Regions from separate parts of the Cellulomonas jepli genome, predicted to be linked through region 2. Evidence: riboswitches for the same ligand, from Rfam matches in the RefSeq annotation. Region 2 holds a riboswitch; each other region holds the start of a gene.
The links. Region 2 has a riboswitch for cyclic di-GMP ahead of AB6N24_RS01375 (right-handed parallel beta-helix repeat-containing protein). Riboswitches for the same ligand answer to the same signal wherever they lie in the genome.

Region 1: another riboswitch for cyclic di-GMP. It lies ahead of AB6N24_RS11010 (BldC family transcriptional regulator); the one in region 2 lies ahead of AB6N24_RS01375 (right-handed parallel beta-helix repeat-containing protein).
Region 3: another riboswitch for cyclic di-GMP. It lies ahead of AB6N24_RS12440 (PKD domain-containing protein); the one in region 2 lies ahead of AB6N24_RS01375 (right-handed parallel beta-helix repeat-containing protein).

What each region holds. Positions count from the first base shown of each region.
Region 1 is NZ_JBFTER010000039.1:7,895-13,124, forward strand. Features, by position in the region: gene AB6N24_RS11005 (EAL domain-containing protein) at 1-1,012, opposite strand, end outside; cyclic di-GMP riboswitch class I at 1,562-1,636, shown strand; gene AB6N24_RS11010 (BldC family transcriptional regulator) at 1,695-1,883, shown strand; gene def (peptide deformylase) at 2,160-2,645, shown strand; gene AB6N24_RS11020 (DUF3145 domain-containing protein) at 2,917-3,417, shown strand; gene fabF (beta-ketoacyl-ACP synthase II) at 3,536-4,783, opposite strand; gene AB6N24_RS11030 (acyl carrier protein) at 5,004-5,230, opposite strand, start outside.
Region 2 is NZ_JBFTER010000003.1:43,444-48,673, forward strand. Features, by position in the region: tRNA gene AB6N24_RS01355 (tRNA-Gly) at 49-122, shown strand; gene AB6N24_RS01360 (LysR family transcriptional regulator ArgP) at 138-1,022, opposite strand; gene AB6N24_RS01365 (LysE/ArgO family amino acid transporter) at 1,121-1,735, shown strand; gene AB6N24_RS01370 (SGNH/GDSL hydrolase family protein) at 1,777-2,406, shown strand; cyclic di-GMP riboswitch class I at 2,738-2,812, shown strand; gene AB6N24_RS01375 (right-handed parallel beta-helix repeat-containing protein) at 2,827-3,795, shown strand; gene cysK (cysteine synthase A) at 4,344-5,230, shown strand, end outside.
Region 3 is NZ_JBFTER010000047.1:3,752-8,981, forward strand. Features, by position in the region: gene AB6N24_RS12440 (PKD domain-containing protein) at 1-1,498, opposite strand, end outside; cyclic di-GMP riboswitch class I at 1,547-1,621, opposite strand; gene AB6N24_RS12445 (glycoside hydrolase family 26 protein) at 2,193-3,674, shown strand; gene AB6N24_RS12450 (HNH endonuclease) at 3,947-4,330, shown strand; gene AB6N24_RS12455 (SRPBCC family protein) at 4,565-5,230, shown strand, end outside.

The DNA.
Region 1 (5,230 bases), on a different contig from region 2:
GGCGCTCGAGCTCGTCGGCGAGCGCGGCGGTCGCGTCGGGGGCGACGGTGCCCGGATGCCGCCCGGCGAGCAGGGTCGACAGGGTGCGGTGGAGGTCGCCCGGCTGCACGGGCACGCCGGCGAGCCGGGACGCGGGCGCGGGTCGGCTGGTGAGCACGTCGTCGCGGCACCCGCACGAGCCGCGGGGGACGACGACGGTGGCCGCGGCGACGTGGCTGCCCGCGGGCACGTGCTCGCCGCGCAGGGCGCGCATGACGAGCGAGCCGGCCAGCGCGCCCACCTCGTCGAACCGTTGGTGCACGCTCGACAGGCTCGGCGTCGCCCAGGCGCCGTGCTCGACGTTGTCGAAGGCGAGGACCGCGACGTCCTCGGGCACGCGCACGCCCGCGGCGGCGAGCCCGCGGACGAGCCCGATGGCGTTGTGCCCGGACGCGGTGACCACCGCGTCGGGCCGCTCGGGACGGGCGAGCAGCTCCCGGGCGGCGTCCACGCCCGCGGCCTCCGACCAGTCCCGCGCCACGACGAGCAGCTCCTCGCGCGGGATGAGCCCGTGCGCGGCGAGCGCGTCGCGGTACGCGACGTGGCGCTCCTGGTAGTCGTACTGCCGGAGGTCGCCGACGAAGCCGATCCGGGTGTGGCCGTGCGCGCGCAGGTGCTCGACGGCGGCGTGGATGCCGCCGTGGTTGTCGGGCAGCGCGACGGGCGCCTCGACGCCGTCGACCCGCTGGCTCGTGAGCACGACGGGCTTGCCGAGCACGAGCATCCGCTCGAGGAAGGCCGCGCTCGCGCTGAGGGCGATCGTGACGACCGCGTCGGCCTCGTCCCAGCCCACGGACAGCGCGGTCTCGCCGACGACCGTCTCGTCGAGCTCGGGCTGCTCCGGTGCGGTCTGGGCCACCACGACGCGACCGCCCTGCGCGGTGACCTCCCGCACCAGCCCCGCCAGGAGCTCACCGTGGTAGAACCCGCCGATGTGGCGCGCGAGCGCGAGGACGGTCCAGGTGTGCGGCACGTGACTCCTCCGGCTGCGAGCCACGTGTGGGCTCCTCGGGAGGACCATCGGCACCCGCCGCGGCGACTTGAGCGGAGAGCCGCAGGTCAGGGGCCGTGCGGAGCGACGTGACGGGCCACGGCGGGGGTCGCGCGGACCGGTCGTCGGGCGTCGGTGCGGTCGACGTCGGGTCACGTGTGGCGGTCGCAGCGGTCGGCACGCGTGACGCGCGTCTCGACGGCGCTCGGGTGCGGACAGCGTTCGGGCGCCTCACCCGCACAAGATGAGGCGCCCGTCACCCGCCGTGGTCACCTGGCGACCCGCCCCGCTCGCGCCTGGGCGTTGGGTCAAGGGTAGGACGAATCCGCCGGGAGGGCGAGGGATCGTCACGCACTCGTCTGCTGCGGCCCAACCGAAGCTCTCCCGGCGGTCAGGATGCACGGGCCGGCCGGGCATGTTATATGCGCCGTCGAAGCGCATCGATTCACCCGATCGGCCCCCAGGGTGGTTCGTTTCACCCTCGGGGGGTTGTTGCGAAGTTGTCCGGGTTCATGCATAGTTGAGGACGTCAGCGAGAAACGGCAAACCCGCCGCAAGGTGGGGACGCAAAGCCACGGGGCCTCAGGGGTCAGCCGAGCTACCGAACGACAGGAGAGTTGCCATCATGGCCATCACCACCCCCAACCGTTCCGAGTCCACCTCGATGCCGGGCGCTCTGCTCACCCCGGGTGAGGTCGCAGCGATGTTCCGGGTCGACCCGAAGACCGTCACGCGCTGGGCGCAGGCCGGCAAGCTCTCGGCGGTCCGGACGCTCGGTGGGCACCGCCGCTTCCACGAGAACGAGGTCCGCCAGCTCCTCACGGGCGTGCCGCAGCAGCGTTCCGACGTCTGAGGTCTCGGCCGCGCGTCACGCACAGCTTCTCGCCGAAAGGCCCGGGGAAATGTTCCCCGGGCCTTTTGTCGTGCACGTGTCCAATTCACGTGACCTCGGTCACTCGAATGGCGCAGCGCTTCTCTCCCGCCGCAGGTGCACCGGGGACGGCAGAGCCGAAGGGCGCGAGGGTGCCGGGCCGACGGCGGCGGGAGGCTCCCAGCGGGCCTGCGCGGTCCACACCTCCGACCGCTGGAGTGCCCGAGTCGGACAGCCCCGCATGAAACAATCGTGGGCATGGCGATGAGAGAGATCCGCACGGTCGGCGACCCGGTCCTGCGCACCCCCTGCGACCCGATCACGACCGTCGACGACCGGGTGCGCTCCCTCGTGACGGACCTGCTCGAGACCGTCGACCACGAGGGTCGGGCCGGCCTCGCCGCCAACCAGATCGGCGTCGGGCTCCGCGCCTTCTCGTGGAACATCGACGACGAGATCGGCTACGTGCTGAACCCCCGCATCGTGGAGCTGTCCGAGGACTACCAGGACGGCGACGAGGGCTGCCTGTCGGTGCCCGGCCTCTGGTACCCGACGAAGCGCGCCTGGTACGCCCGGGTCGTCGGCGAGGACCTCGACGGCAAGGAGGTCGTCGTCGAGGGCACCGAGCTCATGGCCCGCTGCCTGCAGCACGAGGTGGACCACCTCGACGGGTACCTCTACCTCGACCGGCTCGAACGGTCCGTGCGCAAGAAGGCGATGCGCGCGATCCGCGACCAGCTCTGACGCGGGTCCCCGCGCCGGAGCGGGGTGACGGCCACGACCGCGGGCCGGGTCTCGCCCCGCGGTCCCGGCGCGCGATCCCGACGTTTCAGGGCGAACCATGACCGATCGCCACCCGGACCGTTGCACGTCCGGGTGGCGGGGCCGGATTCGCTGGCGTCCGACCAGCCGGATCATGCATGCTGTCACCAGCACGCCGCGAGGCCGTGGTGCACTCCCGTCTGCGGGACGAGGTCGTTGGGGAAGACGAACCTCGAGCCGTCAGGAGGGCGACATGGCAGGTGCGATCACCCGCGGTGTACTTTTCGTGCACTCAGCGCCACGTGCGCTCTGCCCCCACATGGAGTGGGCGGCAGGCAACGTGCTGGGCACACGCGTGTCCCTGGACTGGACGCCGCAGCCTGCGGCGCCGGGGATGTACCGGGCGGAGCTGTCCTGGCAGGGTGCCCAGGGGACGGGCGCGCGCCTGGCCTCGGCGCTGCGCGGGTGGACCCACCTGCGCTACGAGGTGACCGAGGAGTCGAGCCACGGCACCGACGGCTCGCGCTGGAGCCACACGCCCGAGCTCGGCATCTTCCACGCCCAGACCGACGTGCACGGCAACGTCGTCGTGCCCGAGGACCGCATCCGTGCCGCCCTCGTGCACGCGGCGGACCCGGCACGCCTGCGCGCCGAGCTGGACCTCGCGCTCGGGCAGGCGTGGGACGACGAGCTCGAGCCGTTCCGCTACGCCGGCGCCGGCGCGCCCGTGCGCTGGCTGCACCGGGTCGGCTGAGCGGCCGGCGACGGCCGGGCCGCGACGGCCGCACGAACGACGACGCCCGGCCACCGCGCCCTCACGGGGAGCGGTGGCCGGGCGTCGTCGTGCCGTGGCCGGAGACGGCGTGCCGGGGTCAGGCCGTCGTGACCACGAGGGCGACGTTGTGGCCGCCGAACCCGAACGAGTTGTTGACCGCGGCGAGCTGACCGTCGGCCGGCAGGGCCCGCGGCGTGTCGCGCACCAGGTCGAGCACGAGCTCGGGGTCCGGGTCCGAGACGTTGATCGTCGGGGGAGCCGTGCGCTCGTGCAGCGCGAGCACCGTGAAGATGGTCTCGAGCGCGCCCGCGCCGCCGAGCAGGTGACCCGTCATCGACTTCGTGGCCGAGAGCGCGACCTGGTCCGCGGCCGAGCCGAGCACGTCGCGGACGCCGCGCGCCTCGATGAGGTCGCCGACCACCGTCGAGGTGGCGTGCGCGTTGACGTGCCGCACGTCGGCGGGGTCGATCCCGGCGTCCGTGAGCGCCGAGCGCATCGCGGAGATCTGACCGCGCCCCGAGGGCTCGGGGGACGTCAGGTGGTACCCGTCGGCGGACAGACCGACGCCGGCGATCTTCGCGTAGACCCGCGCGCCGCGGGCGGCCGCGTGCTCAGCGCTCTCGAGCACCACGATGCCGGCACCCTCGCCGAGCACGAACCCGTCACGACCGGTGTCGTACGGCCGCGACGCGGCGGCGGGGTCGTCGTTGCGCGTCGACAGCGTGCGCGACGCCGCGAACGCCGCGAGCGGCATCGGGTGGATCGCGGCCTCGGTGCCACCGGCGACGACGACGTCGGCGCGGCCCGAGCGGATCATCTCGACGGCGTACCCGATCGCCTCGGCGCCGGACGCGCACGCCGAGACCAGCGCGTGCGCACCGGCACGGGCGCCGAGCTCGAGCTCGACGTACGCCGCGGGGGAGTTGGGCATGAGCATGGGCACGGTCATGGGCAGGACGCGGCGCCCGCCCTTCTCGCGCAGCGTGTCCCACGCGTCGAGCGTTGTCCAGATGCCGCCGATGCCCGACGACACGACGGCGCCCAGGCGCTCGGGGTCGACCTCCGGGCTGCCTGCGTCGGCCCACGCCTCGCGCGAGGCGATGATCGCGTACTGCGCCGAGGGGTCCATGCGCTTGATCTCGGGGCGGGACAGGACCTCGTCGGGAGCGACCTTGAGCTGCGCGGCGAAGCTCACGGCGATCTCGTACCGCTCCGCCCAGTCGTTCGAGAGCGGGCGTGCGCCGGACTCGCCCGCGAGGGCGGCCTGCCAGGTGCTCGGGACGTCACCACCGAGGGGAGTGGTGGCGCCGAGGCCGGTGACGACGACGTCGGTGACGGGGCTCATGGGTGCTCCAGTTCGGGGCGGTGGCGGGAGGGACGTCCGGGCGCCCGGCCCCGGCGTGTGGTGCGCCGTGGGCGGGCCGGGCGGCCGGCTGCGTCGTGCTGCGTCCTCGGGGGAGCGCGGACCGGCGGCGTCCACCTGGACGGCGTCCGGTCGGGCTGTGCTCGGCGGTGGTGCGGGCCGAGCGGTGCTCAGCCGGCGGGGTGCCGGCCGAGCGGCGTGCTCAGGACTGGGCGCCCGAGATGAACGAGACCGCGTCGCCGACCGTGACGAGGTTCTTGACCTCGTCGTCGGGGATGCGCACGTCGAACTTCTCCTCGGCGAGGGTGACGATCGTCATCATCGACAGCGAGTCGATGTCGAGGTCGTCGGTGAAGGACTTCTCGGGCAGGACGGAGTCGGTGGGAAGGCCCGTCTCCTCGCTGACGATCTCGGCCAGTCCGGCCAGGA
Region 2 (5,230 bases):
GCGCGGAGCCGCTAACCTGGGGCCGCTGGTCCGGCGAGAGCCGACCGCGCGGGTGTAGCTCAATGGTAGAGCCCCAGTCTTCCAAACTGGCTACGCGAGTTCGATTCTCGTCACCCGCTCCACCCGTGCCCACCCGCCTACCGGCGCAGCTCGACGGCCGCGTGCTCGACGACGCGCCCGGTCAGCTCCCCCAGCCAGTGCGAGCCCACCTTCCAGTGCTGCCAGTAGAGCGGCACGTCGAGGTGGTGCCCCGCGGCGAGCTCGACGAGGTCTCCCCGCGCGATCCCGGCCCGCGCGGCCTGCTCGGGCACCATGCCCCAGCCCAGCCCGCGCACGACGAGCTCGACGAACGCGTGGTTCGACGGCACGAGGTGCCGCGGCGGGTCGACGCGGCGACCCGTGACCTGCTCGGCGAAGCGGTCCTGCAGCGCGTCCTTGCCGGTGAAGGCGAGCAGGGGCGCGAGCGCGAGCGCCTCGGGTCCGGGCCCGTCCGGCAGCCACCGCCCGACGAAGCCCGGGGCGGCGACGGCGAGGTAGCGCATGTCGCCGAGGTGGTGCACGCGGCAGCCCTGCACCGGCGCGCTGTCGGTCGTCACCGCAGCCATCACGGAGCCCTCGCGCAGCAGCGCCGCCGAGTGGTCCTGGTCCTCCCGGCGGACGTCGAGCAGGACGTGCGCGGGGAGCCCGGCGAGCACCGGCGGGAACCAGGTCGACAGGGAGTCGGCGTTGACCGCGATCGCGAGCCGGACGTGCGCCTCGGCGTCGTCGCCCCCGAGCACGCCCGCGGCCTCCGCCTCGAGCACGCTCCACTCGCGCGCGAGACGGAGCAGGGCGCGACCCGGGACGGTCGGCTCGCACGGCCGGACCCGGCGCACGACGACGTGGCCGGCGGCCCGCTCGAGTGCCTTGATGCGCTGGCTCACCGCGGACGGCGTGACGTTCAGCGCCCGCGCCGCGCCCTCGAAGCTCCCCTCGTCGACGACGGCCGCGAGCGCCTTGAGCTGGGCCGGGTCGAGTTCCATGAAGTCATGCTAACGATCCATGCAGATCATTCGCTGGCCTGCACGTGCCCCGGTGCCTACCGTCGAGGCATGCCCTCCTCGCTCCCCCGGACCCGCCCGTGAACGGCGGCGCTCCCGCCGACGCGCTCGTCGGCCTCGTGACGGGCCTCGGCCTCATCGTGGCGATCGGCGCGCAGAACGCGTTCGTGCTCCGGCAGGGCCTGCGCCGCGAGCACGTGCTGGGCGTGGTGCTCGTCTGCGCGCTCGCCGACGCGGCGCTCGTGACCGCCGGCGTCGCCGGCCTCGGGCCGGTGCTCACCGCGCACGAGACCGTCATGACGGCCGTGCGGTACGGGGGCGCGGCGTTCCTCGGCTGGTTCGCGGTGAACGCGGCGCGCCGTGCGCTGCGGCCCGCGACGCTGCAGCCCGCCGCCGACGACGCCCCGGGCGGGCGTGCCCGCGTGCTGCTCACGTGCGCCGCCCTGACCTTCCTGAACCCGCACGTGTACCTCGACACCGTCGTGCTCCTCGGCTCGGTCGCGCACCAGCAGGACCGGCCGTGGGCCTTCGCCGCCGGGGCGGTCGCCGCGAGCATCGGCTGGTTCGTCACCCTCGGGTTCGGCGCGGGCCGGCTCGCCCCGCTCTTCGCCCGCCCGCGCGCCTGGCAGGTCCTCGACGGGCTCGTCGCGGTCGTGATGGCGGCGCTCGCGGTCTCGCTCGTGGTCGGCACCTGACCGGCTTGTCCGATCCGGGCCCCTGTGCTGCAGTTCGGGGCATGACGCTTCTCGAGGCGGGCGACCGCATCCTGCTGACCGGCGACTCGATCACCGACGGGGGGCGCGACCGCAGCGACCCGGCGAGCCTCGGGCACGGGTACGCGCTGCTCGTCGCCGCGCTCGCCGGCGCGCGCCGGCCCGACCTGGGCCTGACCTTCCTCAACCGCGGGATCGGCGGGGACACCGCGCGGCAGCTCCGCGACCGCTGGGAGGCCGACGCCCTCGCGCTCGAGCCGACCGTGATCTCGGTGCTCGTCGGGATCAACGACACGTGGCGCCGCTACGACTCGGGCCGCGCGACCTCCGTCGACGCGTACGAGGAGGACTACCGCGCGATGCTCGACTCGGCGCGCGAGCGCCTGGGGGCGCGCCTCGTCCTCGTCGAGCCGTTCGTCGTGCCCGTCGAGGAGGCACAGCACGGCTGGCGCGAGGACCTCGACCCGCGGATCGGGGTCGTCCGGCGGCTCGCCGCCGAGCTCCGCGCGACGCTCGTGCCGGCCGACGGGCTCTTCGCCGCGGCGGCCGTCCGCACCACGCCGGCCGCCTGGGCGTACGACGGCGTGCACCCCACGCCCGCCGGTCACGGCCTGCTCGCCGAGGCGTGGCTCGACGCCGTCGGGCTGGGCTGAGCGTCCTGCGCGTGCGCCCGGGCGCACGCACAGGACCACGCCCGCCACCCGTGCGGGTGCACCCGTCCGTGAATGCACCGATCGTGTTCGTAACCCGTCCCGGACGGACATCCCGGACGTGCCGCCGGGGCGCCCGCGCCGCACTCGGGAACTCGTCGAAAACAACGCCTTCTCACGCATTCCCACGCCCGTGACCTGCGGGATCGCCCTGATCCGCACCGGCTGTTATCACCGGCACCGAGGACCCGCCGCCCGGACGACGCTGTTTCACCCGCCTGCCAGGCGCTGTGACTCTTGTCGCGGGCAGCCGCGACCGCATACGGTCCTCCTGTCCACGAAAAGGCAAAGCTGCCGCGAGGCAGTGACGCAAAGCCATGGGACCCACGAGGTTCGCCAGGCTGCCGAACGACGGAGAATCCAGTGCTCAATGCAGTCCGCTCGACCTTCAGCGCGCCCACCGACAGCCTGTCGGAGCGCGCCCCGCAGCGCGCCCTCCGCCGCCGGGGCCGGGCCGTCGCCCTCGTCGCCGGCCTCAGCGTCGTCGCAGCGATCGCGTCAACGGCTCCCGCTGCCGGCGCCGGCGTCGCACCCGCCGCGCTCACCATCCCGACGCTGAGCAACGCGAGCGCCAGCACGACGGGCGTGCCGGCAGGCACGGTCCTGACCGTCATCACCGGCGACCTCGTGGTGAGCACGCCGGGCGCGGTCATCGACGCGGTCGACGTGCGGGGGTTCCTCAAGGTCACGGCACCGAACGTCACGATCAAGCGCTCGGTCGTCCGCGGCCGGCCGATCACCAGCAGCTTCGCCCTCGTCACGAACGGCGCGGGTCTCTACCCCTTCACGATCGAGGACAGCGAGCTCGTCGCGGCCGACGCGTCGCCGCACATCGCGGGCATCATCGGGCACAACTTCACGGTCCGCCGCACGGAGATCGCGAACGTCATCGACTCGGTGCACATCACGGGCTCGAACGTCCTCGTCGAGGACTCGTACATGCACAGCAACCTGTACTACGCCTCCGACCCGAACCACAAGGGCGGCGAGAGCCACGCCGACAGCATCCAGATCCAGGGCGGGTCGAACATCCGGATCCTGCGGAACAACATCCGCGGTGCGCAGGCCACGGCGATCCAGACGACGCAGGACCGTTCGCAGATCACGGGCCTGACGATCAAGGACAACCGGATCGGTGGCGGCAAGTGCACCATCAACATGGCTTACGGCAGCCGCCCGGCGAGCACCGGCGTGGTCATCCAGAACAACGTGTTCCGGCTCGACACGGGGTACACGCGCTGCGCGATCCTCGCTCCGACCGTCCACACGATCGCGAACGTCGACAACTACTTCACGGACGGCGCGGCGGTCAAGGTCCAGCGCAGCTTCTGACGTCCGCACGGCAGACGCACGCGAGCGGTGCGCGGGTTTCCCGCGCACCGCTCGCGTGCGTCGTCGGCGTCCCACGGCCCGTCGCCGTGCTGCGTCGCGGTCGTCCGCGCGGACGACGTCCCGCACCTCGGGCATGCTTTGCACCGCGGGGACGTTGTCGATAACGTCAGCGCGTCCATGACCGACCGGGAGGAGAGGTGACCGTGCTGCTCCGCGCGTGCGTCACCACCCTGGTCCTGTGCGACGCCGCGTGCGCCCGGCCCCACCGGGTCGCCGCCTGCTGTCGCTGTCACTAGAGCGCTGGCCGCTCCCGCTGCCCTCGCAGCGGGAGGCCCGCACGGGCACATCCCCCCGCGCCAGCGCTCGCCCCACGCGCCGCACCGGTGGTCCCCGGCGCTCGGCGGTCCCCGGCAGCGAGCCCCGCGCGCTGCTGCCCGGCCCGACGACGAGCCCACCGCGCGGCGCGCGACGCCGGAGCCCTCCCGGTCCCCCGCACCACCTCCCCCACCCCGCCACGCACCCCGTGGCCCCGCACAGACGAGGACGACATGGCCCGCATCTACGACGACGCGACGCAGCTCATCGGCAACACCCCGCTGGTCCGCATCAACAAGCTGACCGAGGGCGCCGGCGCCACGGTGGTCGGCAAGCTCGAGTTCTACAACCCCGCGAGCTCGGTCAAGGACCGCATCGGCGTCGCGATCATCGACGCCGCCGAGGCGTCCGGCGAGCTCCCCGCGGGCGGCACGATCGTCGAGGCCACCAGCGGCAACACCGGCATCGCGCTCGCGTTCGTCGGCGCGGCGCGCGGGTACAAGGTCGTCCTGACGATGCCCGAGACCATGTCGAAGGAGCGCCGGGCCCTGCTGCGCGCGTACGGCGCCGAGCTCATCCTCACCCCCGGCTCGGAGGGCATGAAGGGCGCGGTCAACCGCGCGAACGAGGTCGCCGCGGAGCGCCCGGGCGCCGTGCTCGCCCGCCAGTTCGCGAACGCCGCCAACCCGGCGATCCACCGCGCGACGACCGCCGAGGAGATCTGGGCGGACACCGACGGCAAGGTCGACATCTTCGTCGCCGGGATCGGCACGGGCGGCACGATCACGGGCGTCGGGCAGCTGCTCAAGGAGCGCAACCCGGACGTGAAGATCATCGCCGTCGAGCCGGAGGAGTCGCCGATCCTGAACGGCGGTCAGCCGGGGCCGCACAAGATCCAGGGCATCGGCGCCAACTTCGTCCCCGAGATCCTCGACACCTCGGTCTACGACGAGGTGATCGACGTCAACGCCGAGACGGCCGTCGAGTGGGCGCGACGCGCGGCGAAGGAGGAGGGGCTCCTCGTCGGGATCTCCTCCGGCGCGGCGCTCTACGCCGCCGTCCAGGTCGCCAAGCGCCCCGAGAACGCGGGCAAGCTGATCGTCACGATCATCCCGTCCTT
Region 3 (5,230 bases), on a different contig from region 2:
CCACCGAGTCGGTGCTCGTGCCGCCCGCGGTGTCGGTGACCGTGAGCCGCGCGCTGTGGTCGCCCGGGCCGTAGACGTGCGTGAGCGTGGCCGGCGGCGCGCCGGTGCCGCTCTCCGTGGTCCCGTCGCCGTAGGTGAGCGACCAGCTCGCGACGTGCTCGCCGGCACCACCGCCCGCGCCCGACGAGCGCGACGCGTCGAACGTGACCGAGAGCGGCGCCGTCCCGTGCGTCGTCGACGTCTGCAGGAAGGCCGACGGCCGCGTGTGCGCCGCGGGGGAGTCGGCGACGTCCGCGAACGCCTCGAGCGAGCTCGGCGTCGAGTCCACGAACCACGAGCAGCTGCCGTGGTGGTGGAAGTACAGGACCGCCGTGACCTCGGGCCACGACGCGAGCGTCGCCATCGACTCGCGCAGCCACGCGGCCTTGCGGCCCGGCACCGCGGGGTCCTCGACCGAACCCCACTCGGCGATCACGAGGGGCTTGCCGTGCGCCTGGCCGAACGCCCGGAACGCCGACGCGGCGCGCGACATCGACGACCACGACGTCTGGCCGTTCGTCGCGCACCCGAACCAGTTGTAGGCGTCGAGCGCGATCTGGTCGACGACGTCGTCGCCGGGGTACAGCGCGTCGGCGCTCACCGCCGCGTACGGCGCGAAGGGCGTCGGCGTCACGATCCACGTCCACACGGCGTTGGTCACGCCCTGCGCGCGGAAGACCTCGACGTAGTGGCGGAACGCCGCCCGGTAGTCGGCCGCGGCCCCGAAGCCGGGGGAGTAGTCGGGCTCGTGCTGGAACGAGACGTACATCGGCACGCGCAGCGCCTTGACGGCGTTCGCGTGCTGGACGATCTGCGCGTCGTGGGCGCCGCTCGCGACGGCGGCCCACGAGATCTTGGTGCCGTCGATCTTCTTCGACGACACCGACAGCAGCGGCGTGCGGCCGCGCTGGACGGTCGTGGTCAGCGGCGTCGACGGCAGCTCGTCCCACAGGGCGTACCAGCGGTGCACGTCGAGCTTGCGCCCGATGCTCGCCTCGAACGCCGAGACGGCGGCGTCGACGCTCGCGTGGGTGCCCTTGGCGACCGACGCCCCGAACAGCAGGCCGTCGTCCGGGGTCAGGGCGTCCTCGGCCCAGTCGTTCGCGGCGCCGGGCCTCGGCGTGGCGTCGGGGGTGGGCTCGGTGGGCGTCCCGGGCGTGGGGCTGAGCGTCGGCTCGGCGGTGGGCGTGGGGCTGAGCGTCGGGTCCGCCGTGGGCGTGGGCGGGTCCGTGGGGCCGGGCATCGGCTCGGGCGTGGGCGACACCGTGGGCGACGCAGTCGGGGCCGGCTCGACGACCTGGCGGCTCGCGGCCGTCGACGGCGGCACGACGGCCGCCGTGAGCAGACCGGCGAGCGCGGCCGAGGCGACGACGGCGCGTGCGGTGCGGGTGCGAGCGGCGCGGGCCGAGGCGGTGGGCCTCGACGCGGCGCGGGCGGTGGTGGTGCTGGGCGCGGGCACGGCACGGCCCTGCCCCGGGAGGCGGCGTTGCACGGGGATCCCCTGTCGTTCGGCAGCCTGGCGGACCCCGAGGGCCCCATGGCTTTGCGTCCCTGCCTCGCAGCAGGTTTGCCTTTTCGCGGACTCGACGAGCGTACGTCCGCCGTTCGTGTTAATCCAGTCACATAAACCCGGACCAAGCCGACGCGCGTGCACGCCGGGCGTGACTCCCGTGCACCCGGGCAATTCGGATATACGACCGTGTTCCGTGCAGGGTTCTTGCCCTTTCGAGTGATTGCTGTGCACCATGAGGACCTACCGCACAGGGCTTCCGGGGGGAACCGAGTTCGGTGCCGCACGCCGGCGCCGAGGTTGGGCCGTCTGGCGCGGTCGCCGCCGCACGCAGGGCAGGGCGACACGGCAGGGGAGCTTCCCCCGTGGTCCCGGTAACCCGCGGCGACGCTGTCTCTCACTCATCGTCGCTGGTCAGCACGGTCTCGCCGTGCTGGAGCAGGACACGCACCGCGACACGGACGTCGCGCTCCGGCACGGCCGGGGCCTCGGGAGGGGCTCCACCGCCATGTCGAACGCGACGGCCGCACACCCGTGCGTCTGCGCTCACGCCCGACGAGCACCCGTGCTCACGACCCGCACGCAGTCCGGACCGCATGACCCGGGCGCGCCGTGAAGACCATCGCCGTGGAGGCACCCGCAGATGTTTTCCGACTATCCGTTCAAGTTCACGCGCCGCCATCGCGTGCTCGCTTCTGTGATCACCGTCTCACTTCTTGCGGTCGGTGCGATCGCGCTGCTGTCGCCGCAGGGCCAGTACGTGTGGAACGGGCCGAGCGCGACCGAGGTCGCCCTCAAGACGGAGCAGGCGCGCTCGCGCGACCTCAGCGCCCAGCTCGAGGAGATGGAGGCGAAGCTCACCGCGCCGCGGCCCCAGGTCGGCGACAAGGTCCAGCTCGCCCGCGCGGAGGACCTGAAGAAGCAGATCACCGAGCTCGAGGCGAAGCTCGTGCAGACGCAGCAGGAGCTCGGTCGTGCCGAGGCCGAGGCCGCGAAGCAGAAGGACGCCGCGAACCTCGTCAACGGCACGCTCAAGGCCGCGCGCGAGCGCCAGAACGCCGCGAGCAAGGTCACCACGGCGCAGATCGCCGACCTCAAGAAGCAGCTCGGCGAGCTCACCTACAAGGTGCAGAACCCCAAGGGCCACCAGGCGCCCCCGGTCACCGCGTCGATGACTAAGGCGGACATCGTCGCGGCGAGCCAGCTGTTCGGCCTCTACACGACGCAGAGCCCGTTCGACTACGGCGAGTTCAACGGCGTGCAGGCGGCCGTGAACCGCAACGCCGACGTCAGCGGCTACTTCCAGTCGTGGGACACCGACTTCCGCCCGGACGCCGTCCAGTCCGCGTGGAGCCGCGGTCAGATCCCGCTGCTCACCTGGGAGAGCCAGAGCCAGGTCGGTGCGATCTCCGCGGAGGCGCCCGAGTACTCGCTCGGCTCGATCATCAACGGCCAGCACGACGAGTACCTGCGCAAGTACGCCCGTGACATCGCCGCGACCGGCCTCCCGCTGGTCCTGCGCTTCAACCACGAGATGAACGGGACCTGGTACCCGTGGTCCGAGGTCCGCGGTTGGGACGGCAAGGGCATCAACGGGAACAAGAAGGGCGAGTACGTGCAGATGTGGCGGCACGTGCACGACATCTTCACCCAGGAGGGCGCGAACGAGTACGTCGCGTGGCTCTGGGCCCCGAACCGCGTGAACAAGATCCCGAGCCAGCCGGACCCGGTCAACTTCTACCCGGGTGACGAGTACGTCGACTGGATCGGCATGTCGGGCTACTACCGCCCGGGCGACCCGCAGCCGACGTTCGACGACACGTACGGCAAGACGCTCCCGCTGCTGCGCGCAGCGGCCCCGGACAAGCCGATCTTCCTCGCGGAGATCGGGGCGACCGAGGAGGGCGGCAACAAGGCGAAGTGGATCACGAGCCTGTTCGAGGGCATCGCCCGGCCGGAGAACTCCGACATCATCGGCATCGGCTGGTTCAGCCTGGCCGTCACCTCCGGTGGTGAGGGCGAGGGCCGCACGACGAACGACTGGCGGCTCGACTCGTCCGGCCCGTCGATGCGTGCCGCCGAGGCGGGGCTCGCGGCGACCGGGTTCGGCAAGCCGCGCGAGTGACGCCGTGCGCTCCCGCCGGCCGACCCGCGGGAGCGCACGAGCACGACCCAGGACCGCCCGGTCCGGCACGCGAACGGCGTGCCGGGCCGGGCGGTCCGTCGTCGTCCTCGGCGCCTGACCGCGCACACCCGACGGCACCCGACGGCACCCGACGGCACCCGACGGCACCGCGCCGGGCGGCCGGACCGGTGCGCCGTCGCAGGGCCGGTGCGCCGTGGGCGGCGGTGTCCCGAGGCCCTGCGGAGGCCGGAGCCCCGACGTAGCGTCGGCCCATGAGCGTCGAGGGCGGGCACCAGCCGGGGGCCGCCGAGCGCCTGCGGCTCGCGCTGGACCGCGACGGCGCGCACTGCGTGTGGTGCGGCCGGTCGTTCACCGGGCTCGTCGCGCCGACCCGGGAGCACCTGGTTCCGCGGGCCAAGGGCGGGCCGTCGTGGATCGAGAACGAGGTCGCGGCGTGCCGGCGGTGCAACGCCGAGCGCGGTCACCGGTCGGCGGTCGAGTGGCTCGAGGAGTGCGAGCGGCGGGGCTGGTCCCCGGACACCGCGGCGGTCGACCGCTCGCTGACCGCGCTGCTCGACGCGATCGCGCGCCGCGGCGGCAACCGCCGGGCCCGGCTGTACGCCGACGCGCAGCGCCGTCGGCTCCGGCGCCGTTGAGCCCGTCGGAGGCAGACGAGTCCTGCATTCTGCGCAACCGGGCGGAGCGCTCGGTCCGACCTGCGCGGCGCACCGTCCGGACGTCCGCCCCGCGCCCGCAGCGCGGACGGTCCCGCCAGCGCGCCGTGCGGCGACCGGCGAGCGCTCCCCGCGCGGGAAGCCCCGTGCCGGGCGATCCTGGGGACCGCGAGCACGGGGCGACGCCGCCCCGTCCGTGCCGACGGAGGGAGTGTCATGACGACGGTCGTGGAGAGGTCGGTCGTGGTCGACGTGCCGGTCAGCGTCGCCTACGCCCAGTGGACGCAGTTCGAGGAGTTCCCGCACTTCATGAGCGGGGTGCAGTCGGTCACGCAGCTCACCGACGAGCGGCTGCAGTGGGTCGCGGAGATCGCCGGGGTCCGGCGCGAGTGGGAGGCGCGGATCCTCGAGCAGGTGCCGGACCGCAAGGTCGCGTGGGCCGCGACCGAGGGCGCGACGAACGCCGGCTCGGTGACGTTCGAGCCCGCCGGTCCGACGAGCACGCACGTGCACTTGCACCTCGAGTACGAGCCCGAGGGCCTCGTCGAGAAGATCGGCGACAAGCTCGACATCGTCGAGAAGCAGGCCGAGGGTGACCTCGAGCGCTTCAAGAAGTTCATCGAGTCCGAGGGGCACGCGACCGGTGCGTGGCGCGGCTCCGTCAACGAGGGGGTCGACGTGCGACCGACGACCGCCGACGCCGCGATGACCGGCAGCGACTCGGGCAAGGCCGGGGTGTCCGGCAAGGTGGCCGCCGCGGTCGGGGTCGGGGTCGCTGCCGCGACCGCCGCGGTGTTCGCGGCCGCGCGCAAGGACGACTCGCCCGAGCTCCCGCCCGAGCCGGCGCCGACGACCGCGGACGTCCCGGTCATCGACTCCGTC